Regions from separate parts of the Marinomonas sp. G8-14 genome, predicted to be linked through region 1. Evidence: predicted binding sites of a transcription regulator. Region 1 holds the regulator's gene; each other region holds the start of a gene.
What was found. The regulator LexA, encoded in region 1, represses DNA repair genes until DNA is damaged. The targets are predictions, from matches to a motif close to TACTGTNTANNTANACAGTA.
Positions count from the first base shown of each region.

Region 2: the regulator LexA is predicted to act here: its motif matches at 8,112-8,131, upstream of uvrA (excinuclease ABC subunit UvrA).
Region 3: the regulator LexA is predicted to act here: its motif matches at 3,131-3,150, upstream of AC0L6V_RS19345 (PA0069 family radical SAM protein).

Region 1 is NZ_CM147891.1:1,190,107-1,201,077, reverse strand. Features, by position in the region: gene cysS (cysteine--tRNA ligase) at 1-20, shown strand, start outside; gene AC0L6V_RS06110 (universal stress protein) at 119-553, opposite strand; gene AC0L6V_RS06105 (hypothetical protein) at 619-1,107, shown strand; gene AC0L6V_RS06100 (DNA topoisomerase I) at 1,134-1,895, opposite strand; gene topA (type I DNA topoisomerase) at 2,084-4,711, shown strand; gene AC0L6V_RS06090 (hypothetical protein) at 4,708-4,944, shown strand; gene AC0L6V_RS06085 (hypothetical protein) at 4,944-5,177, shown strand; gene AC0L6V_RS06080 (hypothetical protein) at 5,180-5,446, shown strand; gene lexA (transcriptional repressor LexA) at 5,522-6,145, opposite strand; gene AC0L6V_RS06070 (DEAD/DEAH box helicase) at 6,215-7,798, shown strand; gene AC0L6V_RS06065 (helicase C-terminal domain-containing protein) at 7,785-8,339, shown strand; gene AC0L6V_RS06060 (DEAD/DEAH box helicase) at 8,440-9,798, shown strand; gene AC0L6V_RS06055 (protein adenylyltransferase SelO) at 9,827-10,971, shown strand, end outside.
Region 2 is NZ_CM147891.1:3,194,040-3,205,010, forward strand. Features, by position in the region: gene fabB (beta-ketoacyl-ACP synthase I) at 1-47, shown strand, start outside; gene AC0L6V_RS16325 (lysophospholipid acyltransferase family protein) at 121-891, opposite strand; gene AC0L6V_RS16330 (1-acyl-sn-glycerol-3-phosphate acyltransferase) at 895-2,001, opposite strand; partial or broken gene AC0L6V_RS16335 (insulinase family protein) at 2,087-5,015, opposite strand; gene smrA (DNA endonuclease SmrA) at 5,184-5,765, opposite strand; gene ssb (single-stranded DNA-binding protein) at 5,892-6,629, opposite strand; gene AC0L6V_RS16350 (MFS transporter) at 6,669-8,027, opposite strand; gene uvrA (excinuclease ABC subunit UvrA) at 8,185-10,971, shown strand, end outside.
Region 3 is NZ_CM147891.1:3,793,564-3,804,534, reverse strand. Features, by position in the region: gene AC0L6V_RS19365 (FecCD family ABC transporter permease) at 1-416, shown strand, start outside; gene leuA (2-isopropylmalate synthase) at 537-2,213, shown strand; gene AC0L6V_RS19355 (helix-turn-helix transcriptional regulator) at 2,237-2,542, opposite strand; gene AC0L6V_RS19350 (AraC family ligand binding domain-containing protein) at 2,526-2,999, opposite strand; gene AC0L6V_RS19345 (PA0069 family radical SAM protein) at 3,166-4,284, shown strand; partial or broken gene AC0L6V_RS19340 (methyl-accepting chemotaxis protein) at 4,371-5,688, opposite strand; gene AC0L6V_RS19335 (putative antibiotic biosynthesis monooxygenase) at 5,851-6,129, opposite strand; gene AC0L6V_RS19330 (MFS transporter) at 6,126-6,887, opposite strand; gene AC0L6V_RS19325 (MFS transporter) at 6,835-7,359, opposite strand; gene AC0L6V_RS19320 (class I SAM-dependent methyltransferase) at 7,359-8,387, opposite strand; gene AC0L6V_RS19315 (TonB-dependent receptor domain-containing protein) at 8,401-8,916, opposite strand; gene AC0L6V_RS19310 (TonB-dependent receptor) at 8,948-10,414, opposite strand; gene AC0L6V_RS19305 (helix-turn-helix transcriptional regulator) at 10,561-10,971, shown strand, end outside.

The DNA.
Region 1 (10,971 bases):
CAACTTGGACTAGGCATTAAGCGTCTTTCGCAAAAGTCGAACAAAAGAGTGGGCTAAAATAAAGAAAAAGGCGATGGTTGCATCGCCTTTTTATTGGTTTATTGTTTACGTTATTGGTTTAGTCTTTCACAACTTTGACGGCCAGTACGTCGCACGGTGCGCCATGAAGTACGCCGTTGGCAGTAGAGCCTAATAAAAGTGCTAGTCCATGACGGCCATGGCTACCTACCACAATAAGATCGACTCTTTTTTCTTCGGCAATGCGGTGTATTTCGCTTTCTATGCCGCCTTGGGAAATGCAGCTCTCGCTAACAGGAATATCGAGCTGGGCCTCTAGGATGGCGATACGTTCTTTAGCGGTTTCTTGCAATTGTGCTTGAATATCCGTTATGTCGATTGGCACATCGCCGCCGTAGGCATAGTTTAAGGACTCAATGACATGGAGTATGGTCAGTTCAGCGCCAGTTGCTTTGCATAATGCGACAGCCTTATTGGCAACCTTAATGCTTTCATCGGTTAGATCAACAGCGAGTAGAATTCTGTTATACATCATAGAACACCTCCAAAAAATTGGCTTGATTAACTTATTTTAGTTGAAAACTCGAGAGACATGAAAATATGACTGCTCTTATTGTTATTTTTATTACACTATCATTAATGGGGTCGGCATTATGGATCATGCCACATAAAAAAGAGCGTCAACGCATGGCATTACGTATGCATGCTCGAAAGCTGGGTCTTACCGTTCAGCTTACATCAATTGACCTTCCTGACAAGTGGGATAAGTCAATCAACCGACAAAAAACAATCGCTTATTCTTTTTATCGTTTAAAGCCTATTGCTACTTTGCCGCCGCAGCTTTTGTTATTACCTTTCGAGGTATGGAAATATCATGCCTTGGCTGATGGGTGGTGGTCTAGTAAATTTTTTGAATTGAATAGCGCATCTAAAAATACATTGGAACGTTATGGTCACTTGCTCACTGCGGTAAAAATTACCCCAGAGTATGTCGCATTGTATTGGAGTGAAGCCGGAGATGAAGAGGCGCTAGCGGCGCTGACAACGTTGATTTTTTCATTGGCAGAATTGAAAACCGTCAATACTTAAAAGCAGTCCCTGTTAGGGGAGGATTTTTAGCGCCGATTAGTTTTTTTATGCGTGTCTAAATTGTGTATCAGTTCGCTTAGTACTTCTTCTGGATTGTCGCTGTCCTTCATGGCTTCAATTTTAGGTGATAAAATTTGCCGAATTCGATCCGTAACAAAGTTTTTTAACGCATTTTTTTCGGGGCGCTCTGTCGCATCGGATTTAAGGTGTGACAGAATGACACCATAAAGCGTTTGAGCAACGCGCATGTCGCCACTGGCAAAGTTTTTATTGGCTTGAACTATTTGGCGATTCAATTGAATCCATAGGTTGAGCCAGCGTAGATACTCATAGCATGCTTGGTAATGCGAATGGCTGATGCGGCCTTTTCGACGAAGATAGAGTAACATTTTTGCCAGTTTTGTTAGGCGTTCTCTATAATTGGTTTTTTCCTGAAAGCTGAATAGCTCTGGTTCCGGGTTAAATGTATGTGGGTCATTATTACGGTTTTCTTCGGCAGTGGCGATACGAATTTCTATTTTCTCTGGGTCGTCGGAATATTGCAGAAGCTCGCGAAGTGTGTCTAGATAGAAGTCATAAAGCACATCCGTCGCGATGGTGTCTGTGTTAATATCTCTTAAACCGCGGATATGTTGCTCAGCACGATCTGCTCGATTAGATAGTTGTAGTTGTTTAACGCGTCGCTGCGTAATTTCTTTTTCTTTTTGGTGTGCACGTGATCCAATAACAACAGACAAAAGCACAATGATGATCAAAAATGCAATTGTTAATATTTGAAGGGTAGCCATGATTGTCCTTAAGCAATGAATTCAGTATGTTAAATAAGAAATACTAAGTTCAGCAAGATTTAATGTGAAACAATACAGGGATCGCTTGTCATATAAAAGGTGTTTGCTTAATATCAGCGCCCCTAGAGATGAAACTTCGTGCAACGTGGATTTGCAGACCTACTTTATTAAAAGGCTTACACAGTTCAATGGGAAAATCACTGGTTATCGTGGAATCGCCGGCTAAGGCGAAAACCATCAACAAATACCTAGGCAACGACTTTATTGTCAAATCGAGTGTAGGACACATTCGAGATTTGCCAACTGGTACAACTGCCACCTCTACGCCTCAAGAGCGCGCAAAGCAAGCTGCTTTGACACGTAAGATGAGTCCAGAAGAAAAACTTGAGTATAAAAGTAGTAAATCCCGTCAACAGTTAATTTCTAGAATGGGTGTGGATCCAGAACATAACTGGAAAGCGCACTATGAAATTTTGCCGGGTAAAGAAAAAGTTGTCGATGAATTAAAACGACTTGCTAAGAATGCTGACACCATCTATCTCGCAACCGATTTGGATAGAGAGGGGGAGGCGATTGCTTGGCATTTGCGTGAAGCTATTGGTGGCGATGATAGTCGTTATAAGCGCGTCGTTTTTAACGAAATTACTAAAAAAGCCATAAAAGCGGCGTTTGAAACGCCATCTGAATTGGATATGAACCGAGTCAATGCGCAGCAAGCGCGTCGTTTCTTGGATCGTGTAGTTGGCTTTATGGTGTCGCCTTTGCTTTGGGCAAAAGTGGCCAGAGGGCTCTCTGCGGGTCGTGTTCAGTCTGTGGCTGTGCGCTTGATTGTAGAGCGTGAAAAAGAGATTCGTGCATTTGTTCCTGATGAGTTTTGGGAACTTGATGCAATGCTAGCGACGCCTTCGAAGGAGGTGATCAAATTCGAGGCGGCGAAATATCAAGATAAAGAATATCGTCCCGTTAATAAGGCGCAATCTGATGAGCATGTTGCACGTTTGATTGATGCTAAATATCTGGTTAGCAGCCGAGAAGACAAACCGACAAGCAGCAAGCCTTCTGCGCCTTTCATTACGTCTACGTTGCAACAAGCGGCAAGTACACGTTTAGGTTATGGCGTTAAAAAGACCATGATGCTTGCTCAGCGTCTGTATGAAGGTGGTTATATTACGTATATGCGTACTGACTCGACGAATTTGAGTGTCGATGCAGTCGAGGCATTAAGAGGTTATATACTGTCTAATTTTGGTGAAGCGTATTTGCCTGAAGAGCCGATTCGTTATAGCAGTAAAGAAGGCGCGCAAGAGGCCCATGAAGCCATTCGTCCTTCTGACGTCACCGTTCGTGTTGATGATTTACAAGGCATGGAGAAGGACGCTCATCGTTTGTACGACCTGATCCGTAGTCAGTTTATGGCGTGTCAAATGACGCCTGCAGAATATACGTCAACAACGATTACGGTTACTTCTGGGGATTATGAATTTAAAGCCAAAGGGCGAATCTTACGTTTTGACGGTTATACGCGTGCAATGCATACCGTGGCTAAAAAAGGGGAAGACAATATTCTTCCGGATGTTGGTCAGGGAGAATACCTGGATCTTAAAGAGCTTTTGCCTGAGCAGCATTTTACTAAACCAGTTGCTCGCTTTAGCGAAGCCAGTTTGGTGAAAGAGCTTGAGAAACGTGGTATTGGTCGACCTTCAACATATGCTTCTATCATTTCTACCATTCAAGATCGTGGTTATGTTCGGGTTGAAAATCGCCGTTTTTATGCCGAAAAAATGGGAGATATTGTCACTGAGCGTTTGGTGGATAGCTTCAGTTCCTTGATGAATTTTAGTTTTACGGCACAAATGGAAGAGCAATTAGACGATATTGCTGAAGGTCATAAAGATTGGATTAAAACACTGAATGCGTTTTATAAAGATTTTAGTACGGTACTGGCTAAAGCGGAGTCGCCTGATGGTGGTATGATGCTCAATGAGCCGACGCCGACGGATATTGCGTGTCCAACATGCTCTCGTCCGATGCAGATTCGTACAGCCAGTACAGGAGTGTTCTTGTCATGTTCAGGCTACGCTTTGCCGCCAAAAGAGCGCTGTAAAGCAACCATTAACCTTATTCGTGGTGATGAGGTTATTGCTGTTGATGATGAAGAAGGTGAATCTAAAGCGCTTATTAATAAACATCGCTGTCAGATCTGTGGCTCGGCCATGGATAGCTATTTGATGGATGAAAACCGTAAGTTGCATGTTTGTGGTAACAATCCGTCCTGTTCTGGTTACGAGGTAGAGAAGGGCTCCTTTAAAATTAAGGGATACGATGGTCCTACCCTTGAGTGCGACAAGTGTGGCTCTGAAATGCAACTTAAGACAGGTCGTTTTGGTAAGTATTTCGGTTGTACTAATGAGAGCTGTAAAAACACTCGTAAGCTTCTTAAAAATGGCGAAGCTGCGCCACCTAAGATGGATCCTGTGCCTATGCCAGATTTGGCTTGCCAGAAGGTTGAGGATCATTATGTGTTACGTGATGGGGCGACGGGCTTATTTTTAGCTGCAAGCCAATTCCCGCGTAAACGTGAGACACGTGCGCCTTTAGTGGAAGAATTGCTGCCTTACATGGATCAGATTGATCCTAAATATCACTTTTTTGCGGATGCACCAAAGAAAGACCCTGAAGGTCGTCCTGCTATTATTCGTTACAGTCGTAAGACAAAAGAGCAATACGTCATGACGGAAGAGGAAGGTAAGCCAACTGGTTGGAAGGCATTTTATGTTGGCTCTAAATGGGTGATTGAAGAAGGTAAGAAAAAATGAGCGGTGTTACCTTGGCAAGTTTGACAAACCAAAAGCTGGATACGGCAAGACGCTTTATTCAGCAAAGTCAAATCAGTGAAGAAGCATGGCTTAATGTCGGCCTGGAAAGTTCAGCGATTTTTCAGTTAAGAAGCGCGCTGAATGGTTTGTTAAAAGAAGTGTCGACGACGTATTCATTATCTGGTTCTTTAGATGTGCCTAGCATGCTACGCGAAGCTGAAAAAAACAGATAATGGTTCCGGTGCTGACTGAGCTGGCGGATTTGTTTTCACGCCCCGAGTCTTGGTGTTCTCAGCTGAATCAAGCTTATTTGGTGCAATTTGAATGTCGTGGCTCTTTGTCTTCTCCGGTTCAAAGCGATAATTTGATTGGTCGCGGTAGTGATAACGGAGCATCTGTGAGTTTTTATTTAACCAAATTGGTTGAGTTGGTTTTGCGTTTTAGAGAAGAGTCATCAGAGTATTGAATATGAAAGAGTCCTACCTAGAAATTGTTGAGCTGGAGAATGGTGATATCGTGCTTCGTCCAGCCAGCGAGGATGGTGAGGAAACCGTTCCTTTGGCAATATTGCAGATCCTGGATGATACTCGATCTTATCTAAAGAATCGTTATTTTGAGTTGGCAAAATGCATGTTTCACGCGGGCATTGATTTTGTTTATTCTGAAGACGCCTTCTTTGATGAAGATTCAGATTATCTTGATGATGAGGAATTTCGACCAAAAATTCTGCATTAGTTTGTGAGCGAGTATAAGCACAAATAAAAAAGCGATGCTTAAGCTTCGCTTTTTTATTTGTGCATTGAAGAGCGTTTAAATACCTTGTCGAATCACGCCAACGGATAAGCCTTCTATCGCAAAGTCTTCGCTTTCAAGGTCAACGATGATGTCAGTAAACTCTTCGTTTTCAGGAATTAGTCGAACAATTTTGCCATTTTGTTCAAAGCGTTTAACGGTGACTTCATCGCCAATGCGTGCAACCACTATTTGTCCATTACGGACTGTGGTTGTTTTATGTACGGCGAGTAGATCACCTTCCATGATGCCGATATTTTTCATGCTGGTTCCTGATACAGACAAGAAATAATCTGCTTGTGGAGAAAACATGCTGGCAGGTATGTTCACGTGTGAGGCGATGTTCTCTTGGGCTAAAATAGGATAGCCAGCAGCAACTTTGCCAATGACAGGTAGGCCAAGGTCTTCTGTTAGATCGTCATTAGAAGCTCGCTCAACTAAGCGTATCCCTCTTGAGGCGCCAGACAGCATTTCAATTGCGCCTTTTTTGCATAAGGCTTTGAGATGCTCTTCAGCCGCATTAGGGGATTTAAACCCTAATCGGTGCGCTATTTCTGCTCTCGTTGGCGGAAACCCTGTTTCACCAATAAATTCGCGAATGGTTTCTAGTACGTCAGATTGTCTTTTGGTTAGTTTAATCATAAGTTGTCTGGTTGTTTATACAGTAACTGTTATTATATACAGCATTCTTAACGATACTCAATGATATAAATGCTTTCAGATGAACTAAAAACACAAATTCAACTTGCATACCGAGCTTCTTTGGATGCCAAGTCCCATAAACCAAGGTCTGGACAGCGTCAAATGATTGCTGCGATCGCGCGAACCTTGGGTAACATTAATCGCGGCTCAGAGGGTGAGCGATTAGGAGAAAAGCATGTTGCTGTGATTGAAGCAGGAACGGGGACGGGGAAAACCTTGTCGTATTGCCTGGCTGCTATTCCAATTGCCAAAGCGCGAGGGTTAAAATTAATTATTTCCACTGCCACTGTCGCGCTGCAAGAGCAAATCTTACACAAAGAGTTGCCAGATCTGTTAGAGCACACCCAGCTTAGCTTTAAATACACGCTTGCCAAAGGGCGTGGACGTTACCTGTGTTTGAATAATCTGGAAGGTTTTCTCAATTCTGAAGAGCAAGCAATGGACGATATGTTCGCAGGTCTTTTTGAACAACATCTTCATTCAGATGATATTAATACCGTGCTTTATCAAGAAATGGACGCTGCTTTGCAAAAAGGTGAGTGGGACGGCGATAAAGACAACTGGGCAGGTATCGTTCGTGATCAAGATTGGCGACGCTTAACGACCGATCATCAACAATGTACAAATCGTAATTGTGCGAATTACTCCGCCTGCCCATTTTTTAAGGCGCGTGCCGAGATCGAAGTGGCGGATGTTATTGTAGCCAATCATGACCTTGTGCTCGCTGATTTGTCATTGGGGGGCGGCGCTATTTTGACGCCACCAAAAGATACAATATATGTATTTGATGAAGGGCATCACCTGCCGGATAAAGCGATCGGGCATTTCCGCCATGAAGTGCGTTTGCAACAAAGTATTACTTGGTTGCGCCAGTTAGAAAAAAACTTAGTGAATTTAAAACAAGAGTTAACGGATGACGTGAGCGTCACCGGCCAGCTTTTATTAAAGATACCTCAGCAAATACAGAGTATTGTGAACTTTATTCAATATGCGCAGCAAGGTTTAGCGCCTTATATTCAAGGCTTGGGGTTGGATCAAGATAATAATCAGCATCGCTTCGAGTTTGGTCAAATTCCAGACGAATTGCGGCAATTGGCTTATAGCTTGCAAACGTCTTATCAAAAGTTATTTAACAATATTGAAAGTATTCAGGACGAATGCAAGAAGACAAAACAAAATGAAGGGATGGGTGTGACGCCTGAAACCGCCGAAACGTGGCAGCCTATTTTGGGTGTTATTCTTGGTCGCTTAGAGCAATGTGTTGGTTTGTGGCGATTATACTCTGCTGTTGATGATCAGAACTTTCCCCCAAATGCTCGTTGGTTGGTGTTATCCGGCCAGGGGATGGAGCAAGATATTGAATTGGGCGGTTCGCCTATTCTTGCCGCGAATACATTAAGACAACAATTATGGGATAAGTGTTTTGGTGCGGTGGTGACCTCTGCAACGCTGACCGCTCTTAACCAGTTCCATCGTTTTAATATGCGCTCTGGAGTGCCCTATGAAAGTGAATATTTACGGGTATTGAGTCCGTTTGACTTTCAAAAAAATGGTTTGCTGATTGTGCCCAATATGGTGAATGAGCCTCAATAGAGTAGAGCAGCATACCGCTGAGATCATTACCTACTTGAACGAGCATGTTGATGTTGAGAAAGGCAGTTTGGCGTTGTTTTCGTCTCGTCGGCAAATGGAAGAAGTGGCGCAGTCTTTGTCTTCTAAGCTGCAAGAAATCTTGTTGATGCAAGGAGAGCAATCCAAGCGCGTCATTTTGGATTCTCATAAAGCGCGTATTGATGAGGGTAAAGGCAGCTTGTTGCTCGGATTGGCAAGCTTTGCAGAGGGTGTAGACTTGCCAGGAAAGTACTTAACCTGCGTATATATTGCGAAGATTCCTTTTGCTGTGCCGGACGACCCCGTTGAAGCCACTCTGGCTGAATGGATACAAAAGCGTGGTGGCAACCCGTTTATGGAGATCACCATTCCCGACGCTTCATTGCGTTTAGTTCAAGCCACAGGCAGGCTGCTGAGAAGTGAACAAGACGCTGGTGAAATACATATTTTAGATAAGCGATTGCGCACCAAGCGTTATGGGTCGCAATTAATTAACAGCTTGCCACCTTATAAGTATCAATAGACTGACAAAGCGTAAGCAAGGGGTGATAAAGCTTTACCAATTAGGTACACTCTTTGCAAAGATCATTAACCTCAAAACATAGAAGCGTAAAGATTCCAATATGGAAAACCAAATTCAAGAAGCACCATCAGAAATTAGCACAAAACCAAAACGCACCCGTCGCCCAAACAAGCGACCAAGAAATAATGATGAGGCTCAAAATGGAGTTCAATCCAATACCCAAGTTGGTCATGAAGCCGTGACGACGGGTAGTGGAAAAAATGCTATTTGGTCCATAGAGGATTTTCCGGTTGCTAAGGTAGATGGAAAGTTGCGCTTTCATGATTTAAATCTACCTGATCGTGTGATTAAGTCTATCGCGGAAATGGGTTTTGAGTATTGCAGTGAAATTCAAGCTGAAACTCTGCCTATGACCTTACTGGGTTATGACATTATCGGACAGGCCCAAACTGGAACGGGTAAAACGGCTGCATTTTTGATAGCGATGATCAGTGATTTTCTGGATTATCCCCTTGAAGAGAAGCGTCCTAATAACGTTGCTCGCGGTTTGATTATTGCGCCTACTCGTGAGCTGGCCATTCAAATTGCGGATGAAGCGGTAAAGCTGACATCAAACTGCCATTTGAATGTGGTGACTTTGGTCGGCGGATTGAGTTACGAAAAGCAAAAGATCGCCTTGGAAACCGAAAATGTTGATATTTTGGTGGCGACACCAGGGCGTTTGTTGGACTTCGCGCGCAGCCGTAAGGTGCAATTGGGTAAAGTGGAATGTTTGGTGTTGGATGAAGCCGACCGTATGCTGTCGATGGGCTTTATTCCTGATGTAAAAAGTATTATTCGTATGACGCCGCATAAAGAATTAAGGCAAACCATGCTATTTAGTGCGACTTTCCCGAAAGACATTCAGGCGCTTGCGCAGCAATGGACGTATTTTCCAAAAGAAGTCTCTGTGGTGCCAAAAGAAGCCACCAATCAGAACATTGATCAGGTGATTTATACGGTTGAAGCGGATCAAAAATGGCCCGTTTTAAAACAGCTGATTAATGAAAATGGCGGTCAGCGTACGATTATTTTTGCTAATCGTCGTGATGAAACGCGTGATTTATACGAGCGTCTACGTAAAGCAAACATCAACTGTGCGATCTTATCTGGCGAAGTGGCTCAAGATAAGCGAGTTAAGACATTAAACAACTTCAAAGAGGGTATCATTCAGGTGCTGGTGGCAACGGATGTTGCAGGTCGTGGTATTCATGTTGATAACGTAGAACTCGTTGTTAACTATTCATTACCGGAAGACCCTGAAGATTATGTGCATCGCATCGGCCGTACTGGCCGCGGTGGTGAAACGGGCAAATCGGTCAGTTTTGCGAGCGAGGACGATGCGTTCATGATCCCTGAAATTGAAAGGGTTGTGGGCGAGAGCATTCGCTGTGAGTACATGGTTGATACCTCGCTATAAAGATCGCTTAATTTTTAAGTGAGATAAAATGAATTTAGAGCACCATTTTGCCAGTCTGGGGGAGGCGTTTTCTTCGAAAACCCTTGTCCAGCCACTTCTTGAGCAGCGATTGGTAGAGTTTAATCAATCGCTCGCTTCTTTTCTGTCCATTGATATTAAATCCACTGAAACCAAACGCATTTTGAGTGGCGAAGACGCATTGCCGCTCAGTCTAAGCATGGTGTACGCCGGTCACCAGTTTGGTGGCTTTTCGCCTCAACTAGGAGATGGTCGAGGCGTTTTGTTAGGTGAGGTTCGTGGTCAAGATGGCCTTTTGTATGATTTGCACATGAAAGGGGCTGGGCCGACACCTTATTCTCGTCGAGGCGATGGTCGTGCTGTGTTGCGTTCTTGTATTCGTGAATACTTAGCCAGTGAGGCCATGACGGCGCTCTCTATCCCTTCGTCTCGCGCTTTAGCGCTTTACGACAGCAGAGAAGCTGTGTATCGAGAAACGCCAGAGGCGGGGGCGATGTTATTAAGAGTTGCGCAAGGTCATATCCGCTTCGGTCATTTTGAATACTTTTTTTATCAAGGTAAGCAGGCGGAGCTGGATCAGCTTATTGAATATTGTCTTACACACTATTACCCCGAGTGTTTGGCCGCTGAGTCTCCCCTAGAAAGTATGTTGATTGAAGTGGTTAAGCGTACCGCTAGAATAATGGCGAAGTGGCAATCTGTTGGTTTTCAACATGGCGTGATGAACACCGATAATTTCTCGTTCACCGGAGAGACGATTGACTACGGTCCTTATGGTTTTATGGAGGATTATGAACCCGATTGGGTTTGCAATCATTCTGACCACGAGGGGCGTTATGCCTTTTCTCGGCAGCCTGGTGTGGGTTTATGGAATCTTAACTGTTTGATGCGTTGCTTTTCAAAACACCTTGAGCGCGATCAGCTTATTGCCATTTTGCAATGTTATGAGCCAGAGTTGCAGTCTCATTACGATGTTCTGATGATGAGTAAGATGGGGTTAGATTCAGCGCATGATGTTCATGCTTTATTGCCGTCATTGTTGTCAATATTGGCATCAGAAAAAATGGATTATAATGTTTTTTTCCGTTTGTTGAGTCATCTTGAGCAAGGCGTTTACACGCCTATATTAGATGAGGTGGTTGATCGCGAAAAAAT
Region 2 (10,971 bases), 2.0 Mb from region 1:
TCGGCGGCACCAACGCCAGCTTAGTATTCAAAAAATACACAGCATAAATAATCTTGAGCAACAAAAAAGCCGCATCATTGATGCGGCTTTTTTATGCCTTCAATTTAACATGCGATTTAGCTAAAACAGAAAGTCATTTCCTTTCGGAAGTTTCGCCATTTCAGCTCGCATCCAAACATCCATTTCTTCATGTAATGCAGAGGTTTTCTTGCCTTCAGACTCAATAATCGGCCCAATAACCACCCTAATGGATCCTGGGAACTTACGCCAACGCTTACCAGGCCAAGTATAACCAGCATTGTGTACCACAGGCAGAATGGGCACACCTGCCGACGTTGCCAACATAGCTGCCCCCTTATTAAAAGGCTGCTCTTCATTCGGTGCGATTCGCGTTCCTTCCGGAAAAATCAATACAGAACGGCCATCGTCTAAACGCTCTTTACCCTGACTGATTATTTGCTTCAACGCATTGGTACGCTGTGAACGATCGATGGCAATTGGCTGCACCATCCTCAACCCCCAGCCAAAGAAAGGCACTGACAACAACTCTTTCTTTAACACCGTTGAAACCGGTGCCATAAGCACCTGCAGAACATAGGTTTCCCATTCACTTTGATGGTTCGCTACCAACACAACAGGACGGCTTTTATTGATATGCTCTAAACCAATAATCTCGACTTTTACACCACAAAACACACGAAAAACAAACAACAAACCTTTATTGTGCAAGTTCAAAACAGGTTGACGATAGTTTTTTGGCAATAAAATCGTCGCAAATGGCGCAAGTACACCAAATATAATGGTGGATACCATGTAATAAATGGAGAATATTGTTGAGCCGACCCAAGATCGTAAAAACGCCCCTACATTCATTAACCGATTACTCCCCATAACCTATTCATTAAGATATTTTTGTTGCTGCTTCAATGGATTTGCATACATTGCCAACACAGTGTCTTTTAGATTGTCAGGACAGCGCTCAAGATAATTCGAAAATGCACTGTCACTTGAAGGCAAGCCTTGCTGCAAAGCAAACGCTGCTCTATTAGTAGACTGAATCGCATAATTGGTAATGATTTGACGGTCGACTTCCGCAACAAATTCTTCTGGCGTCTCAAAGCCCTCTTTGATGACATCACCAAAAGTAACCACCACTTTGCCCTTTTGACCGACGATGCCATTTTTAATGCTGTCTATGTCTTCAAACTCAGCTTTTTCATAAGAGCCCGTTGTCGATTTTTGATGCAATTCACGCGCTTTATCAAAGGCACATGGATCGTATTCATAAGCAATAGAAACAGGTACAATTTTCAAATTCGCCATAGCGTCAGAAAAAGGGATCTTTTCTTTTTTCTGGCTCATAAAGAACATCTTAATAATCGCAGGATCAGTCTGATCCAAGCCATCTTTGGCACGCCCCTCTTTTTGAGCAATCCAAATGTTAGCCTGATCTTTCATGAGCGAATCAGAAATATAAGCAGACAACTGCCCAAAGGCCGCCATCATTTCCCGAATACCATTCGCGGAACGTTTTACGATAAAACTCTTATTTAAGCGCATCAAATCAGACACAAATGGGCGACGCAATAGGTTATCACCAATGGCAATACGCACCGTATCCAATCCCGCTAAGTACAGACCATAGTTAACAAAAGCAGGGTCCATCGCGATGTCTCTATGATTCGACAAGAATAAATAGCCGACACCCTTTTCTAACTTTTCGATACCACGATACTCAACATTCGTTGTCGTGGTTTTTATCATACGCTCCATATAGCTTGCGACGCGCATTTGAAACGCATGAACATTTGATATATTGGCAATTTGGCGTTTTAACGCTAATTTAACGCAGAACGCCAATGGCGCTCGTAAAAACTTAGGCCATTGCGCGAAACGAAAACCAATAATTGTATTTATAAAATCTGGTGTTTCGACCAAATTGTTCAACACCTCGGCGACCTCATCGTCGTTGTAGGGGCGTATATCGTGAAACTGATCCATTTAATTTTCCGTCAGTAAAACTGTTTTGTTTTTTTGTTATCAAATGAGACCTGCGCGCAACGAGCACGCACAGGTCTCAATATTTTTAAAGGGTTTGAATTTCAAAGCCCAATGCTTCTAGCTCTCCACGCTTCGACGTTGAGGTCACCACAGCAATATTTTCATTCTCTTTCGTTAAGTATGTTTTAGCAACCTGTCTCAACTGCTCAATCGTTACCGCCAAAATTTTAGCGCGGAACGCTTCTCGATAAGCCAAACTACGACCATGCAGATGTACATAGAAATCGCTTTGCGCCTCTCCTGCTGGTGAACTTGGCTTATCCATGGAGCCAATCACGCCCAAAATGGCTTCTTCCAACGCCTCTTCAGTATGCGTTTCGTTTAACATCCATTCAATAGAAGCATCGAAGTCAGACAAGGTTTCTGTCAAACGAGGATCACGATAAGAGTAAAAACGGAACGACCCTGTGCTGCCATCAAATGTTGCACCACCGCCGTAAGCACCACCCTGTTCACGGATTGCACGGTGCAAAAAGCCATTGCGCAAAAAACCACCCAACACGGTCAAAGCCGCTACATCAGGGTGATCTCCGTACGCAGTACGGAACGCTTTACTACAAAAACTCACCTGAGTTGATGTCAGCCAAGCGACATTTACTTTAGCGTCAACAGATGGCATAGCGAACTTAGTCTGTACACGACCAGCAGGCAAGTCAGCAAAAACTGACTGCACCTCTTGCAATACATTGGCCTCATGCTGGGGTTCTGCTACCAATAAAAGCTGCTTATTTGCTTGCAACAATTTTTCATGCAAACGCTTAAAAATAGCTAAAATATTGTCCGCTGTTTTGCCATCCGCTTTTATCGCATCATCCAACACAATCGCAGCACGAATGCCTGACATACCACTCCATTTTTCCTGTTGTGCCGCCAAACCAGAGATTGCACTAGACGCCGCTGTCATCGCAAGCGAATGACCTTGACCTGTGATCGACTGTTCACGACGAGCACGACGTTGCGCCATCAGCTCTTTTACTCGACTGGCTTCATCAAAGCGCACATTAAGCATAGTGTCTTTCAACAACTCGCTCATGGCTTTCACATTTGGCACCAAGGCTTTGGATGACAAAATAAAATAGCCATTTAATACTTGGCGATCTTCAATCGTCGCACGAATAGAATTAGATGCTCCCAGACCACCACAGACCTGAGCTTGGCGTTCTTGAACAGCAAGATAGTCTGCCTCACCAATCCCCAGCTCCGTCATCATCGAAGAAAACAAAGGCAAATGCTCAGTTTCTTCCTCATCTAATTCAGGAAGATCTATAACCAGTTGCTGGTAAACCAAACCATTTGTACCTTGTGGATAAAAGGTAATTGGCAACTCACCCGCCACTTTGTCATTTTCATATTCTGGTAAACGTGCTGGAACATCTTCCAAGCCTACTTTCGGCAGAATACTCATGTCATCCACTTGCGATTGACGCGCTTTCAATGCAGCACTACGAGCAATAATCTGCTGTTTTTCAGCATCCGACAAGGCGGCTTTTATTTTACTAAGACGGTCTTTTTCCGCCTGATTGCGACGTGCTTCAAGCGCATCATCAGGGCTTAACGTTAACGTCACTCGGTGCGCATTCGCTAGCAGCAAGCTCTTGATCAAATTCGGAATATATTGTTGATCCTGTACTTTTTCACGCATCGCATTGATAACAGGATCAAGATCAAGCTGAGCAATCACATCACCGGCATGCACGGCCGTCGACAAACCAGCCAATATTAATTGCAAGCCATAAGGATAGCTGCCACCGCCGATCTCGCGCTGACTTAACTCTAATTGATGCAGCATGGCATCCACCATGTCTTGTGGCACGCCTTTTTCGGCAATGCTCTCTAATGTCGACAAGACTAACGCCTCTACCTTTGGTGCATCTTCTCGTTTGACGCCTTCCAAACCACACATGAAGCTCATTTCTTTATTGCTGTCTTCAAGTCCACACATTGGTGAGGGTGCACGGCCAAGGTCGCTGTTCTCCAATACGCGCAATAAAGGCGACGCGCTGTTGTCCAGCAAAACACTAGACAGCAATTGCGCTTCAAACTGTTGGTTTAAATCTGTGCTCTCACCCAATAACCAGCCCACTACCACATGACTGCCATCTTCTTTCACTTCGTCAGCCGCATAACCTTCTTCCACGCGCACAGGCGAGAAGTAACGTTTGGCATTCGGTACGCTCACTTGATCTTCAACTGGCAAGCGCTCAAAACGGCTCAATACTTTCGCTTCAAATTCCGCCTGTAATGTTTCAGCCGGAATATCGCCAAAGGTCATAAATACAGCATTAGAAGGATGATAATGAGTACGATAAAATGCCAGTAGATCCTGGTAGGACAAATCTGGAATGTCTGTTGGCTCACCACCAGAATTAAAGTGATAAGTATTATTTGGGAACAAATATTTGGTGAGCGTTTGCCACAACACGGACGTGGTGGAGTCTCATTGCCCCTTTCATTTCATTGAATACCACACCCTTAAAGGTCAAATCTGACTCGGCATTGTCAGGCTCAGCAAACTCTAAACGATGGCCTTCTTGTGAAAAGTCCAACTCATCTAGACGCGAAAAAAACACCGCATCTAAGTACACATCTAAAAGATTGTGAAAGTCTTTTTTATTCTTGCTAGCAAACGGATAAGCCGTCCAGTCTGAAGAAGTAAACGCGTTCATAAAGGTGTTTAACGAACGGCGAATCATCATAAAAAACGGATCACGTACTGGGAATCGCTCAGAACCACATAATACGGTGTGTTCAAGAATATGCGCCACACCACAAGAATCCGTCGGAACGGTTTTTAAACCCACTAAAAAAACATTTTCGTCATTCTCAGACGCGATATGAAAATGCTTAGCACCCGTTACGGCGTGCTCAAACTCTTGAACGGTAACGTTAAGAGCATCGATATATTCACTGCGAAGAAACGTAAACGCAGGATGGTGCGCGGTGCTATTTGCCATTCTCTACCTCGATAGAATTAGAATACGATCATTACAATGTTTTGGGGCAGCTTGGGTACACTCAAGACAACATAAGTCCAAGACAGCAAAGTGGCGGGATTATAGCAAAAATATGGCTTTTACTGCACGAACTAACGTAGACACTCCCATTTCAAACCACACAACGCATCAACGCTTTTGGTGTTTTTCCCAATCATCTAAACGCGCTTTTTCTGTTTTTTTAAACAATACATACACGGCTCCCAAACCACCATGATGCCGCTGTGCACTATGAAAGGCCATCACAGCGTCCAACTCTCTGAGCCATTTATTGATATGACTTTTGATCATCGCTTGGCTATCTGGGTCCGGCGTGCGATCCCCCTTACCATGCACTATGATAGCGACGCGGATATCATGACGCATACAATCATCTGTAAATTGATAGACGTGCTCCCGCGCCTGAGCCACCGTATGACGATGCAAGTCTAAACGCGCCTCAATACCATACTTGCCCTGCCTAAGACGCTTAAACACCCCGTCTTGAACACCAGAGCGCTTATACTCAAGCACATCATTAGGCTCCACTTTCTCCACATAATCTTGCGACAAGTGATTCCGGTCCGCCTCCTTCGCAATCAACGCCGCTTTTTGGCGAGCAGCAAAGTCGACCATGGGGCCTTTTTTGCCTAGATATACTTCGCTTTTTTCAAGCGGCTTAATACCCGCCACTTCTTGAGCAAACAAAGACGTTTCATCTTCGTCGTTCACAGTAAACACCTCTTTGATTCACTCATTCGATATAGCAAACCATTATATAACAACAAAGGCCCCTAAAGAGGAGCCTTTATTACATCAACCTAGATCACAAAGACCTTCTGATATCTCTAGTAACCGTTAAAACGGAATATCATCGTCGAAGTCATCAAAGTTCGGTGCCTGCTGAGGTTTTGGCTCAGGGGCACGCTGTGGCGCTGGCTGCTGTGGTGCACGATGTTGCGGTGCAGCTTGAGCGGGCGCTTGCTGTGGCGCATTGCCCCAGCTACCAAAAGATTGTGGTTGTGCTTGTGGCGCCGCTGGTTGATGCACGGGTTGTTGTGGTGCTTGACCATAACCACCTTGAGGCTGATTAAACCCGCCTTGAGGTGTGTGCTGTTGTGGCGCCTGATGCGCAGGCGCTTGACCGTAGCCGCCTTGTTGTGGTGCGGCAGATTGTTGTGGAGCACTGCCATAACCGCCACCACCTTGCATAGAGTCGTAGCCACCACTTTGCTGTCCAGCACCATCGCCACGGCCGTCTAGCAATTGCATTTCATTCGCAACGATCTCAGTGGTGTAGCGCTTAATGCCATCTTTTTCCCACTCACGAGTACGCAACGAACCTTCAACGTATACCTTAGAGCCCTTTTTAATAAAATCGCCTGCAATTTGACCAAGACGGAAGTTACCACGATCCATAAAAGACACTCGATGCCATTCGGTACGCTCTTGCATTTGACCGGTCTGCTTATCACGCCAGCTCTCTGTTGTTGCCAAGTTAACGTTTGCAACGGCGGCGCCAGATGGCATAAAACGCACTTCGGCATCATTGCCTGCGTTACCGATCAAGATTACTTTGTTTATTCCACGTGCCATGACGTTTTTCTCCAACTAAAATATAGAATAGTGTTTTACTTAAAGGCTTACTTGTGGCGCCAGACGCACCAAAGCCTCTTTGTCTAATACCTTCTTATCAACTTTCAGATAAGCCGTTTGCTCATCTTTAAAAATTTGCATACCTTCCACTCCTTGGATTTCAGCAAGTTGATCCGCCAACTTCGTTATTTCTTCATCTGTCATATTGGGCAAGCTAAACGCCAAACTACTCAATTGACGCGGCGCAGGCTGAACGGCACAAACAAGCGACCAGGCCAAAAACACCACCCCAACTACCCAAAAGACACCGCTATTCGAGTGATTCTGAAGCAGCCAACCGCCGCAAACACCACCCAAAAATGAACCCATAAATTGATGGGTAGAAAACACACCCATTGCCGTACCGCGATAACCGACTGGTGCCAACTTACTAAGAAGTGAGGGCAGCACGGCCTCTAATGAGTTAAAGCCGACAAAATAAACCCACAGTAAAAGCCCAAAGAGCCATAAATAGGGCGCCCATTGCAATAATATCGAACTTAAACCCAACAACAACATCACGGCAATCAAGATCGCTTTTGTCTTACCTTTTGATTCAGCGATAATCACCAATGGTAACATACCTGCGAAGGCAAAACCCATGATGGCTAAGTATAGCCAGCTATGTTGTGACAAGGGCAATCCAAACTGCTGAATCAATAAGTTCGGCACAGTAACAAACAATGCCGTCAAACTTGCGTGAAGTAATAAAACACTCACATTTAAGAAGCGTAATTTTGCATCTTTTAGTACCAAACCTAATGCCTGAAGACTAGGGGTGGTGTCCCGTCGAAAAGTATGTTGAACGATATTCGGCACAGCAAAAACGATCAAGGCTATACCCAGTAAAGAGAGTGCAAAGGATAAATAAAATAAACCTGAAAGTCCGACCAAAGCAAAAATCCAAGGCCCTAAAACCAAAGACAACATAAACGAAGCACCGATACTGATACCAACGATGGCCATCGCCTTCGTCCGATTTTGCTCTCTTGTCACATCACTGAGTAATGCCATTAAGGTGCTAGCAATCGCGCCGGCACCCTGAATAGCCCGTCCGACTATCAAGGTATTGATGTCGTTGGCATTGGCACAAATCAAACTCCCTACAGCAAACAATAGGAGTCCGATGATAATGACGCGTTTACGGCCAATCTTGTCAGACCACATACCCATCGGGATTTGCAGACTCGCTTGAGTCAGACCATAAATACCAATGGCAGTCCCAATTAAGGCAGCATCCGCACCAGTCAGCCCATCAGCGGCGACACTGATCACGGGCATAATGAGAAACAAGCCCAACATTCTGAACAAATAAATCAGCGCTAAAGCAAGAACTGAACGACGTTCGAGTAGATCCATAAAGTGGTTTAAACCGTTTAACTTGGGTATTAAGAAAAAAGATTGTCAATTTTACAAAAAATACCGTTGAAGCTCCATTTCAACTACTGTAAAAATAGACAGTTATTTAATTTACTAGCAGATTACTTTCTGTTGATCGACTTCACATTGGAGACTCATGGATACCATTACCATACGCGGAGGCCGCACTCACAATCTAAAAAATGTGGACCTAGACATCCCAAGAGACAAACTTGTGGTGATTACTGGCCTATCTGGCTCGGGCAAATCCTCTCTTGCGTTCGATACACTCTATGCGGAAGGTCAACGTCGCTATGTAGAATCATTGTCTACGTACGCAAGACAATTTTTGTCAATGATGGAGAAGCCGGACATAGACCACATTGAAGGCCTTTCCCCTGCTATCTCTATCGAACAAAAATCAACTTCCCATAACCCTCGATCAACAGTCGGTACAATAACAGAAATCTATGATTATCTACGATTGTTATTTGCTCGTGCAGGGCAGCCTCGCTGTCCAGATCATGGCGAACCGCTAGAGGCACAAACCATATCACAAATGGTCGATAAAGTTATATCGCTACCAGAAGACACTAAGATGATGCTGCTTGCCCCTATTATAAAGGATCGCAAAGGCGAGCACCTGCACACTATTAGCGATTTGCTCTCAAAAGGTTTTATCCGCGCACGAATCAATGGCATTATTGTCGATCTCGATGATGCCCCAACCTTAGAAAAGAACAAAAAACATACAATTGAAGTGGTTATTGACCGTTTCAAAGTACGCTCTGACCTACAATTGCGCTTGGCAGAATCGTTTGAAACGTGCCTTGGTTTATCCGACGGCATAGCTAAAGTCATCAATATGGATGATGAAAAAGAGGAATACATTTTTTCCAGTAAGTTCGCCTGCCCGGTCTGCGGTTACAGCCTGACCGAGTTGGAACCACGCCTCTTTTCATTTAACAATCCGAATGGTGCCTGTCAGACCTGTGATGGCCTTGGCACACATCAAATGTTTGATCCTGAACGCATTATTCAAGATGAAACCTTGACCTTAGCGGAAGGTGCAATTCGCGGTTGGGGTAGACGCAGCATTTTCTACTATCAACAGCTTAGCGCGCTAGCAAAACATTACGGTTTTGATATAGAAGCAAAATACAAAGACATACCGAGTGAGTTCAAAAAACGCATTCTGCAAGGCTCGGGGAAAGACAAGATAGATTTTGTTTACATCAATGAACGCGGCGACAAAATGACGCGTGCGCATGCGTTTGAAGGTGTTATCCCCAATCTACAACGCCGCTACCATGAAACAGAATCTGACAGTGTACGTGACGATCTTTCGCAGTACATTAGCATTCAGCCTTGTCCAGATTGCCATGGATCTCGACTCAATCGATCCGCTCGCAACGTCTTTATTGCCGAGCAAACACTACCAGAAGTGGTGACCTATCCAATCGCTGAATGCTTGAAGTACTTTGAAACACTTGAACTTCCAGGGTCACGTGGAGAGATAGCCTCTAAAATTCTTAAAGAGATTCGTGACCGATTAACCTTCTTGGTAAACGTTGGCTTGGAATATCTAACACTCGATCGAAAAGCAGACTCGCTATCTGGCGGCGAAGCACAACGAATCCGCCTTGCCAGCCAAATCGGTGCTGGTCTGGTTGGCGTCATGTATATATTGGACGAACCTTCGATCGGCTTACACCAACGGGACAATGAACGGCTTATTGCAACCTTAACGAGATTGAGAGACTTAGGTAATACCGTCATTGTGGTCGAGCATGACGAAGACGCTATCCGTATTGCGGATTTCGTGGTCGACATAGGACCAGGTGCAGGGGTTCATGGCGGACAAATTATTGCTAGCGGCACACCACAAGACATAATGGACTGCCCAGAATCCGTCACAGGGCAATTTCTAACGGGCAAACGCAAAATTGAAATCCCTGCCATCCGACACACAGCCAAAGACAAACAGTTTCTTAATCTTATTGGCGCCACAGGCAATAACTTAAATACCGTAGATTTAAAAATTCCTGTCGGGGTAATGACCTGTATTACTGGTGTATCTGGCTCAGGCAAGTCAACGTTAATAAATGGCACATTGTATCCGCTTGCCGCTACCGCGCTTAATGGCGCAACAACACTTAAAGCGGCACCGCATGAGCGTATTGAAGGGCTCAACTTATTCGATAAATGTGTCGACATTGATCAAAGCCCAATTGGCCGCACTCCAAGATCGAACCCAGCTACTTATACTGGTATTTTCACCCCCATGAGGGAGCTGTTCTCAGGAACACAAGAATCTCGCTCACGAGGCTACAAACCAGGCCGCTTCAGCTTTAACGTCAAAGGTGGACGCTGTGAAGCTTGTCAGGGTGACGGTGTAATCAAAGTGGAAATGCACTTTTTGCCAGATATTTACGTCCCTTGCGATACCTGTAAAGGCAAACGTTACAACCGTGAAACCTTAGAAATACACTATAAGGGCAAGAATATTCACGAATGCCTTGAAATGACCATCGAGGATGCACGTGAATTCTTTGACCCTGTCCCTTCTATTGCTCGAAAATTACAAACCTTGATGGATGTTGGTTTAGGTTATATCCGCCTCGGTCAAGCCGCGACAACATTATCGGGTGGCGAGGCGCAGCGCGTCAAACTCGCTAAAGAACTATCTAAAAGAGACACTGGGACAACGCTCTATATTCTTGACGAACCCACTACAGGTCTACACTTCGCAGACATAGAGCAGCTATTGAAAGTACTTCATCGCTTAAGAGACCATGGTAACACAGTTGTGGTCATTGAACATAATCTTGATGTCATAAAAACGGCTGACTGGATTGTCGATTTAGGACCAGAAGGAGGCAGTGGCGGTGGCTATATCATCGCAGAGGGCACCCCTGAGGACATTGCAAAAGCAGAGAAATCC
Region 3 (10,971 bases), 2.0 Mb from region 1:
TTCCGCTAGTAACGCTCTTACTCGGTTCCGGCTATCTGATCTACAACGCTCGTTATCTTAATGCCATGACTCTTGGCGATGAAAGCGCCAGCACATTAGGGGTTCCGGTCGAGCGATTCCGTCTAATTGTGATTGTTGTCTGCGCGCTACTGACTGGCGCGGCGGTTGCGTTTTCTGGTGTCATCGGCTTTGTCGGCCTGATGGTGCCGCACATTGTGCGTTTACTGGTTGGTGGCGATTACCGCAAAGTCTTACCTTTGTCGGCTTTGATAGGCGCTCTTTTTCTAGTTACTGCTGACATTGCTTCCAGAGTTCTTATTCCCCCTGAAGACATGCCCATAGGCATCATCACAGGACTCGTTGGCGGTATCGCCTTTGTCTTCCTGATGCGACAAAAACGTAACGTCTCGATATAATCTGCATTTTCTAGATGGCTCTGTCCATTTTGCGACGATAGTTGTCAATTACAGCTCAGACAGACAAAAAACTTCTCTTTAGCATAAGGATTCAATGTCTAATGCTAAAGAGAAAATATCATGCTAACCCAGCCTTCTATAAAATATCGCCCTGCTCAAATTATCGATTTTCCAGCCCGCACTTGGCCTTCAAAGCAGTTGAAGGCTCCGCCTCGTTGGTGCTCAACAGACTTACGCGACGGCAATCAAGCGCTTGCTAATCCGATGGATCACGTGAAGAAAATGGCTTTCTTTAAGCATTTAATTGAATGTGGTTTTAAAGAAATCGAAGTCGCCTTTCCTGCCGCGTCGCAAACGGATTTTGACTTTGTTCGATTATTAATTGAAGGCAATCACATTCCTGACAACGTGACGATTCAAGTCATGACACAGTCTCGTATGGATTTGATTGAGCGCACCATAGAGGCTCTTGTGGGAGCTAAAAGAGCCATCGTGCATATTTACAATGCTACCGCGCCGATCTTCCGAGAAGTCGTCTTTTGCCAAGACAAAACAGCAACCCTTGAATTAGCCGTGCAAGGCGTTAAACACATTCGCCAATTATGCGAGCAAAATCCAGATACTCAGTGGACTCTTCAATATTCGCCAGAAACCTTTTGTTTTACCGAACCTGACTTTGCCTTAGAAGTGTGCGAAGCAGTGAAAAAAACATGGCAGCCAAGCCAAGAACGCCCGATGATTTTGAACCTACCAACTACGGTAGAAGTAAACACGCCCAATGTGTTTGCAGATCAAATTGAATATTTCATGACGTCTTTTTCTTCTCTAGAACACATTACCATCAGCGTGCACCCTCACAACGACAGAGGCACAGGCGTTGCCACAGCAGAAATGGCGATACTCGCTGGTGCAGAGAGAGTTGAAGGCTGTTTATTTGGTAATGGAGAACGAACTGGCAATGTGGATCTCGTCACCTTAGCGATGAATCTTTATAGCCAAGGAGTTCATCCTAATTTGGATTTTTCAGACATGCGCCGCACAGTGGAGTTGGTCGAAGAGTGCAATGAACTTCCCGTTCATCCTCGGCATCCTTATGCTGGCTCATTGGCTTTTACGGCGTTTTCAGGTTCACACCAAGATGCGATCAAAAAAGGCTTTGCCGCACAAAAATTAACCTCGTCGACTGTTTGGCAAATCCCTTATTTACCATTAGACCCGAAAGATATTGGCTGCTCTTATGAAGAAGTCATTCGAGTAAATAGCCAATCTGGCAAAAGCGGTGCTGCTTGGTTATTACAGGAAAATCATGGACTGTTTTTACCACGCAAACTACAAATAGACTTTAGCAAAAAAGTCAAAAATCATACGGATCAAACTGGTCACGAAATGCCTCTAGCCGATGTTTGGCGTTTATTCAGAGAATCCTACAGGCTGAACTCAGATGACAAAGGCCAAATGACATTAATGACTTATCGCAGCCATAGCTCAAACGGATTACAGGAAATTCGCGCTACCTTACGCTACCAGGAAAAAACATGGCAACTGGTTGGCGAAGGCAAAGGATTGTTGTCCGCCATGCTTGATGCGTTAAGAAAGCGTTTTAACTGGCAGATAAACATCAGTGACTTTCATGAACACACTTTAGGGCAACAGACGAAAAGCAAAGCGGTGAGCTATGTTCAAATTGAGTCAGATCAGGTTACACCAAGTTTTGGCGTTGCTATTAATGAAGATTTGACTAAGGCCTCGCTACAGGCACTAATCAACGCTTGCCATCCTTTATACAAAGAAGCTTAGCGAGACGGTAACTTTCATTACGTCTATTGAGATTGCAGTAAATAGTCAGTCGGTGAAACGCCGACTCGACTTTTAAACATCGCACTAAAAGCACTGGGACTATCGTAACCAATCAGAATCGCGGTATCTAAGACGCTTTTTCCGCTGGCAAGATACTCCAGAGCCAATAATAAACGCTTCCTACGCAGCCATTCTGCAAATGTTAGCGACATTTCTTGCTGGAACTTTCGAGTGACAGAACGCTCGCTTATGCCCAAAATATGAGCACCATCGGCATTTGTCCAATCATGAGCAATGCGTTGACTGACATGATCACACAAAGAAACCAAAGCAGCAGAGCCTCGGCAATGGCACATAGAAAGACACGCTCGATAATCGACGTAATTCGTCCAAAATCAATTCAATAATTCGCTCATCACGACCTCCTGAAACAATTTCTTTAGGAAGCTCTAACGCTTCAATAATAAGTGCCTTTAACAACATGGATACGTCAATGACAGAGCAATCATGGGGCAAATCGGCCCGAGCAAGAGGGTCAATAAATAGCGTTCTCACTTTTACCAAACCGGTCATATAAAGACTGTGTTCAATTCCTGCAGGAATCCACATTCCCCGATTTGGAGGAATCACCCAACTACCCAAACGAGTCTCTACACGTATCACACCACTTAGTGTGTGAATCAGCTGTGCGCAGTTATGAGCATGATAAGGCTCAAATTTACCGTGTTCATAATCTTGTGCGTAAGCCACAACACTATTTGGTAAATAATTGTTTTGAAACAACACGCAGTTCTCCTAGAAACCCATCGATCATTCAATTGAGTGTACCTATCAATAAGCAGATCTCAACACACTACGCGAACAAACTTAACACTCCACAATAACAAGCTTGCTTTATTGAAATCTAACGACCAAAATACTGTTTATACATACAGTATTTTCAGGTGTTTTTATGTCTACTTCTTTTATCAATAACAGCGATCAAAAAGGCGAAAAATCTCCTTTCAATCATCCTATCAAGGGGCGCGGCACAGCCAATAATATGGCGGGGCGCTTTGCTATTACGCTGGTAGAAGTAGATGAAAACGACGAAGCGATTGCTTTGCTGGAAACATCATCGCCCAAGACGGAAGTTCGTCATGAACGCGCCAAAAGCATTATTAGTCGCAATTCGTCTCCTGATATTCCTTTTCGCCTGTCGGTGAATCCTTATAAAGGCTGCGAGCATGGCTGTGTATATTGCTTTGCTCGCCCTACTCATGCGTATTTAGATTTGTCGCCAGGGTTGGATTTTGAGACCAAGCTGGTTGCCAAAACCAATGCGGCATTTTTGTTTGAAGAAGAACTGGCGCACCCAAACTATCGATGTGAACCCATTGCATTAGGTATTAATACCGATGCTTATCAGCCGATTGAAAAACAGCTCAAGATCACTCGTCAATTATTGGAAATCGCCTTGGCGCATCATCAGCCAATCTCGCTAATAACCAAAAGCACCTTGATACTCAGAGATATAGATTTACTCACTCAAATGGCAGCAAAAAAGCTTATTCATGTAGCGATCAGTGTGACGACGCTCAATAACGATTTAAAGCGTATTTTGGAACCCAGAACAGCGTCTGGAAAAACACGTTTACAAGTCATTAAAACCTTACGTGATGCTGGGATTCCTGTATCGGTTTTGGTTGCACCCGTGATTCCTTTTATCAACGATAACGAGCTAGAAGAAATCGTCGCTGCTTGCTCTGAGGTCGGCGCACAATCCATCAATTACATTATGTTGCGTTTGCCTCACGAGGTTGCGCCTTTGTTTTCGGATTGGCTCCACCAGCATTACCCAGATCGAGCCGAACACGTTTTACAACGTATTATGGACATGCGTGGTGGCAAACTCTACAACAGTCAATTTGGCAAGCGCATGACAGGTGAAGGCATCTTTGCAGATTTGATTAACCAACGCTTTCACGTAGCGCGACGCAAATATGGATTGGATGACAACAGACTGAGCTATCTCGATTGCCGCCATTTTGCCGTTCCACCAAAGGAAGGCGATCAGATGGCGTTGTTTTAGTAACTTAAGCAGTCTGCTTAACGCAAAATTCCCTAAGAGCAAAACTCTTAGGGAATTTGAATGTCGAGTCTTTGTTTCAAGAACAACTATAGTTTGTTGTTAAATTGGCCCACCGCATCAACGACTTGTCTTGCACCGATCTGAATATCATTCATCACATTACCCGCTTCGGTAGAAAGGTCTAATGCCTTATGAGCTTTATCCATGCTTTCTTCAATAAGAGATACAGCTTTTTCTGTGAGGTTTTTATTTTCCCCAACCACCTTGATAATTTCTTCGGTGGCAGAGCTTGTTCTAGAAGCAAGTTGTCTAACTTCATCAGCCACCACAGCGAAGCCTCGGCCTTGCTCGCCTGCTCGCGCCGCTTCTATTGCAGCGTTCAGAGCAAGCAAGTTGGTCTGATCTGCAATACCGCGGATACTTTCTACCAAAGCAGCCACTTTTAATGACTGAGTATTGAGGCTCGATTATTCCTTTGCTAGCACTACTCATTTGCACTGAAAGTTCATCCATGGTCTGAATCGTCGACTCGATGACTTTTTTACCTGTAATAGCGTCCGCATCACTTTTCTTGGAGATGTCATAGGCGATCTCAGAGGTTTCCGAAATAGCGAACTCTCGATTCATTTGCTCGGTAATAACCGTCGCGAATTTAACAACTTTATATAACTCGCCACTTTCATCGTGTATTGGGTTATATGAAGCTTCCAACCACACCGCATTTCCATGGCTATCAAAACGTTTGAAACGTTCAGAAACAAATTTACCCGACCTAAGTTGACGCCAAAAATCCTGATATTTTGAAGACTCAACTTCTTTCGAATCACAAAACATTTTGTGATGTTTACCAATAATTTGGCTTTTTGAATACCCCATACTTTTAAGGAAGTTGTCGTTAGCATTTAAGATGATGCCATCTAGACTAAATTCGATCACTGCAGACGAGCGGTTCAATGCAGCTAACATGTCTTCAACTTCTTTAGATTGAGAAATCGTTCGCGTAAGCTCAGCAGAGTAGACTTCTAATATCACGCGCCCATCTTCTGCTTGTTTTCTTGGCTGGATAATCGAACGATACCATGCTTCTTGACCTTTTTTGGTCTCTAGCTGTAAAGCGCCATGCCAGTGCTTTTTCTCGCTAATCGCAGACAACATTTTTTGGCAATGCTCTTTTTCTAAAGACTTTTTAAGTATCAAGTCTTTAATATTTTTGCCTTTTAATTCTGCTTTCTCAAATCCACAGGACTTTATGAAAAGCGAGTTTGCATCTACTATTTTTCCTTCTAGGGTCATAGAGAAATACAACATTTCTTGTCTAAGATCAGCCTGAGTTTCTTGAAAAGAGGCAAGCTCTTTTTCTAACTCAGTAATTCTGGTCAATAATTTGTTGTTGCCAAATAGCATTTGCTTCTTCCTTTAAGTATCTCAATTCGACTTTATTAAAAAGAGTAGCGGATGCTTTGCCCAAACGCGATAAAATTTTTTGTAGCATAAAGAAAACATCGCTTTATATGTACAAAAATATTATGTACTTTCATTAAGCTTGTACATAACTCCCCCTTTATTCTATCTACGCAACCAGAAAAAGAACCGTTTTTGCAAGCTTGCCAAAATAACACTCATAATCGGTACTATAATGATCGTCATAATCAATAGTCTAATAGGTAAAGAAAAATCACTTATATAAGGGGTTAATAACGGGAAAAAAATATTCAATAGTGGATAGATAGATACCCAAACGAGTAACATCATCTTCCATTTTTTAGGGGCAACTTTCATTAACTCTTGCCCTGTCGGTTCATTAAGCACCAATGAGTCTAATTGACTATTGTTATCGTTTATCATGATTTTTCCTTTTTAAACATCCAATAAAATGACAAGCCGCAAACCACCAATGCCCCAGCAACAAGCCAGGAAAACATACCAACATACCCCACTAGGTCGAGAATTATGCCAGCAGAAATAGGTACCAAAATACGAGATAAAGAAAACAAGCTGGTCTGTAAGCCATAATCGCTGGCAGAAAAATGTGGACGGCTGTGAATCATAATCAAGCCAAACAACACACCAGATGAGAGGCCAAGCGCGATTGCCACAATAAAAACAGCACATATAAGACGCCAATCGGACCACTCCAGAGAGACGGCAAAGCACATGCCTAACAATGCAATCACATTCACCACAGAGAAGATAAATAAGGCTCGATAAGGCGATAGACCAGCAATACAAAGGCTATAGAAAAAGCCTGAGAGCGCGGCGAACACACCACTGCAACTAGCAATCCATGCAATGTTATCTATGCTTAGCCCTAGGTCTAACATAACCGGTTTAAGATACAGCCAAGCAGCACCAATAAAAGGAAAGTAAAGCACAAGGATAATGTTCCACATCACCATATCGGATCGTTGAAAATAGCCTTTCCAGATGGCAAAAAGCGACTGTAATGATGTAACTATTGAGGCATTTTCTGAATGAAAACGTTCACTGTCTATCATCGGATAACGTACATGGGCTATATACAACAAAACACCGCAAAGTAAAGCCATGAGGCTAAAGATATAAAAAGGCCACGCCCAACCCAAACGAGCGTACACCAATAACATGAGCCTCACCACCAACAACCGACGCTAATGCCGTCACAGCAGAACGTATAGCGCCCGTTTTAGGGCGTTCAACTTCGGGGAAACGCTGAATAGCAAATGCGTTAATGGGGACATCCAACCAAGAAGTTATCAAGGTGGTACACACGGCAACAATAAATAGTGTCTTAAATGTTGTTATTTCAATATTTAAAATAGACAACACCATCAAACAACATAGAAAGCCCCCACCAAGTAACACACTCCACTTAAAGTAGTTAGATTGCCGAAAGCGGAAAAGATCGATCGGCGATGCCATTAAGAATTTCAGAACAACCGGTAGACCAGAAATTTGAAACAAGCCAATTTCTGTACCACTCCAGCCATACTCTCTCATCATCAATGGCACTCCAAGATAGAGATAAATTGATGTCATTGTCAGAGTAAAATTACACCACCCAATGACCCAATGAAGATAAAAGTAAGGGGATGTCATCACAATGTTTTTCTCCCGCAGTAAAGCCTCACAGGGGCCATTGGGAAGTCTATTACGTCTTCTGTTTGTATGACCTCTAACCCGTTTTGATCTAACAACGCAGCAATTTCACCTTGCTTTGGTAGATAGTTGCCTTTCATAACCATAGGTAAATAAAAGGGTAAAACACCTTCACACTGTTTCTTTTCAGCGGTTTGCTCGGCATGAAGAATCAGTAAAAAGCCATTGGGCTTAAGTAACGCTGAAATGCGTTTTATCGCCCCATTAGCATCCTCTATGAAATGCAATACAGAAGAACACCAAATCAAATCAAATCGCCCAGTTGGTGATTGCGTATTCAAATCACCTGACTGAACGTCAATACGGTGCTCCAACCCCTCTGCCATAACATTTTGATAAGCTATGTTCGCCGTTTCAGGGAAATCAAATAACACGCCTGTGGAGTTAGGAAAACGTCGTGCAAGTGACAGAGCAACCAACCCAGGTCCACCACCTAAATCTAAAAAATGCAGTGGTGTTTCTTCAGCAATAGTCACGTTTAGCACACGACCAAGGATACGATCGAGTGCTGGCACAGTTACTGCTCGCTGCTCTTGAAAAATCTGTGCCTTAGCCGCTTTTGCCCACAATGGCGCCATCGCTGAAGATAAAGCGGTATTGTTCTTTGACACATACAGCAGTGCTTCAAATTGTTCAGTAAAGCGCCTTAACGTTTGAAAGCGAAATTGCAAAGCTTGTGAACAATCCATTGATGATGTACTGGTCATATAACGTTTTGCTAACGCACTCGCTACGTATTGATTATCTGTGACCTTATCAATACAGCCCATACTCCATAAGAGATCTAGCCATCCTTTGATATTAGTGGATGGCATCGCCAATTTATGGGCTATTTCTTCTATCGAGCAAGGCTCTAGCAATACATCAAACAAAGATCGAGATAATGCCACTTCAAGCGCTTTCATCTTCACTTGAGAACCAGCAAGATCCCAAAACGTTTGTAATTCATGATAATCCAATTGAGTCATATCCCTATCTCCGTTAAAGTTCCAAAGTAAATTTCACACCGTATTCTCTTGGCGGGCTGTAAACCGTCACATAGCCATTTTGATAACCAACAGCATCAAATTGACGATCTTGCAGATTATTAACATACGCTGATAAAGACGCCTTATCCGTCAGTGGATAACTCGCGGAGACATTGACAACTTCATACCCCTTTTGTTGATACTTGTTCGCTGCATCAAGATAGACCGCGCTGCTTCCAACTAAACTAGCTGCCACAGACCAGCCACCTACATCCTCATAACGCAGCGATAAATGGCCATTCATTTCAGGAGCAAAAGGATTTCGATTACCTGAATAGTCATTGTTACCATCAATAAAATGATCGAATCGTGTTTTATTCCAAGCCACACCAATCTCTGTACTCCAGTTTTCATTGAAGTAATATTCAAGTGATGCTTCCAAACCATCTGAAGTGGCATCAGCCGCATTAGTCAAATAGATCAAACCGACGGTTGGCATCTGACTAACTTGCATATTTTTTATATCCATATGATAAGCAGACAGGGTGTAACGTAGCGGTTTATCTGATAGATCGCCCTTTAACCCGAGCCTCAAAACTTTGGTTTTTTTCTGGATCATAAGATGAATAATTAACGGCTGGAGAAACAGTATTAAAACCACCAGAGCGAATCCCCTCTGCATAGCTGGCGTACAACATATGATCAGTATTTATGTTGTACTTTAGGGTTAACTGAGGCGTTAGATCTGTCCAGCTTTCAGACTTTTCTTGTGCCATAGAAGGATTAAGCTTTACCTCATCTCGCGCAGCTCGAATACCCGCGACGACAGAAAGATCCGAGCTGATCGGCATTGTCCAATTAGTAAAAAGCGCATAGGAATTGCCCGTTTGCTGGGCTTGTAAATCACTTAAACCTAAAAAAGTTTTGGAAAGTGTACGCAAATCATGATCTTGGCGTTCTAAATAAGCACCGAATAACCAGTCTGCCTCGCCTAAGTTTCCCTCTAGACGAAACTCTTGGGATAAGGTCCGAAGATGATGATCTCGACCAATATAAGTGTTTTCTGCTGGTTGAAAATCCGTATCTTGCTGTACTTTATCTCTATAATCGTTATAGGCCGTAACCGAATTAAAACGCATACCTGATGACAATTCATGATTGGCATTAATCGAGAAGGTTTGACCCACAGAATGATTCCAGCTATCCGTTGCTGATGCTACCGTGGCCCGTTTTCCACTAGGTGAACCCCATAACATCGCACCATCGTCATAGGCTTGTCGGCGATAACGAACAATTACATCTGTTTTGTCAGAGATTAACCAACGTAACCCTGCGTTTAAGTTCTGCCGTTCTTTATCATCCGCCTTGCTTCCCGTCGTGACGTTATCAATAAAACCATCTTGTTGAAGAAACTCCCCTGACAAGCTGATATAGATCTCATCTTCAACCAAGGTCTGGCTAGTTGAAAGCTGCACCCTTTGTTTATCTCGGCTGCCAACTTCAACGCCCAATATTGTCTTGTCTTCACCGATTAGATCGTTACTAAAGATAGAAATCACACCAACTTCAGCATTGCGACCATACGCTGTTGATTGTGGGCCACGCAGCACCTCAACCCGATTGATATCAACAAGATTATTTTCGAACCCCTGAGCGGTTAACGTAGGGACACCATCAACCATGAGCAAAGTAGAACTAGATAGCGCATTAAAATTTGCCGTCAAGCCCCTAATTACCGGAGAATTAATACCAGACTGCCCAAAGGGTTGAAAGCTCAAGCCTGCGACTCGTCCTTCCAATTTAGCTAAACTATCTATGCCATCTTGCAGCAATACTTCGGTATCGTAGACAGTGGCATGCGATGCTGTTTTTGATAAAACTTGCTGCTTCTTATCCGCTGTTATCTTCAACTCAGGTAACAAAACCATACGTTCTTGTTCTGTACCTTCTTGAGCAAGAATAGATACAGGAAGTATTGCCAAAACCCCTATCAGTAACTCAATACTGGATAATTTTTTTTGTTTCATCTCACTCTCTCTTTCTCGTAATTAATCCTTTACGCTATAAAGAAAGATGATAATATTAGTTGAGATTGATTATCATTTAATTACTTATTCATTTCGTTCAAATTCATATTCATTACGTCCAAATCACATAAAGAACGGGAAACACCATGGCCTTTCTAGTGAATAAAAATGCATTAACAGAAGTCACTGACCTTCAATCTGGCTGGCAGAGACAAGCCATTTCCTCTCAGCTAGGAGAATGTTATATAGACAGATTTGTTATAGAGCCTGGACTATCGATCGCGTATTCACGCTATACACCAACGCAAGATTTAATTGAAGAAAGCACCATAGAAAAAGACTCATCAACGCTTAGCCTTACTTATGGTTTAGAAGGGCATTCTCGTTATCAGACAAAGCAGAACAATACAGAAGATTTCATTTTTGAGCCTAATTACACCACCATCACCACCTTTGGTAACAGCTCTGGAAAACGTCTGTACGCCGCGCATAAAACCACTAGCCAATTAAGAATATTAGTGGACGGCAGTGCCTTTAAGCGCTATCAAATCCCTTTC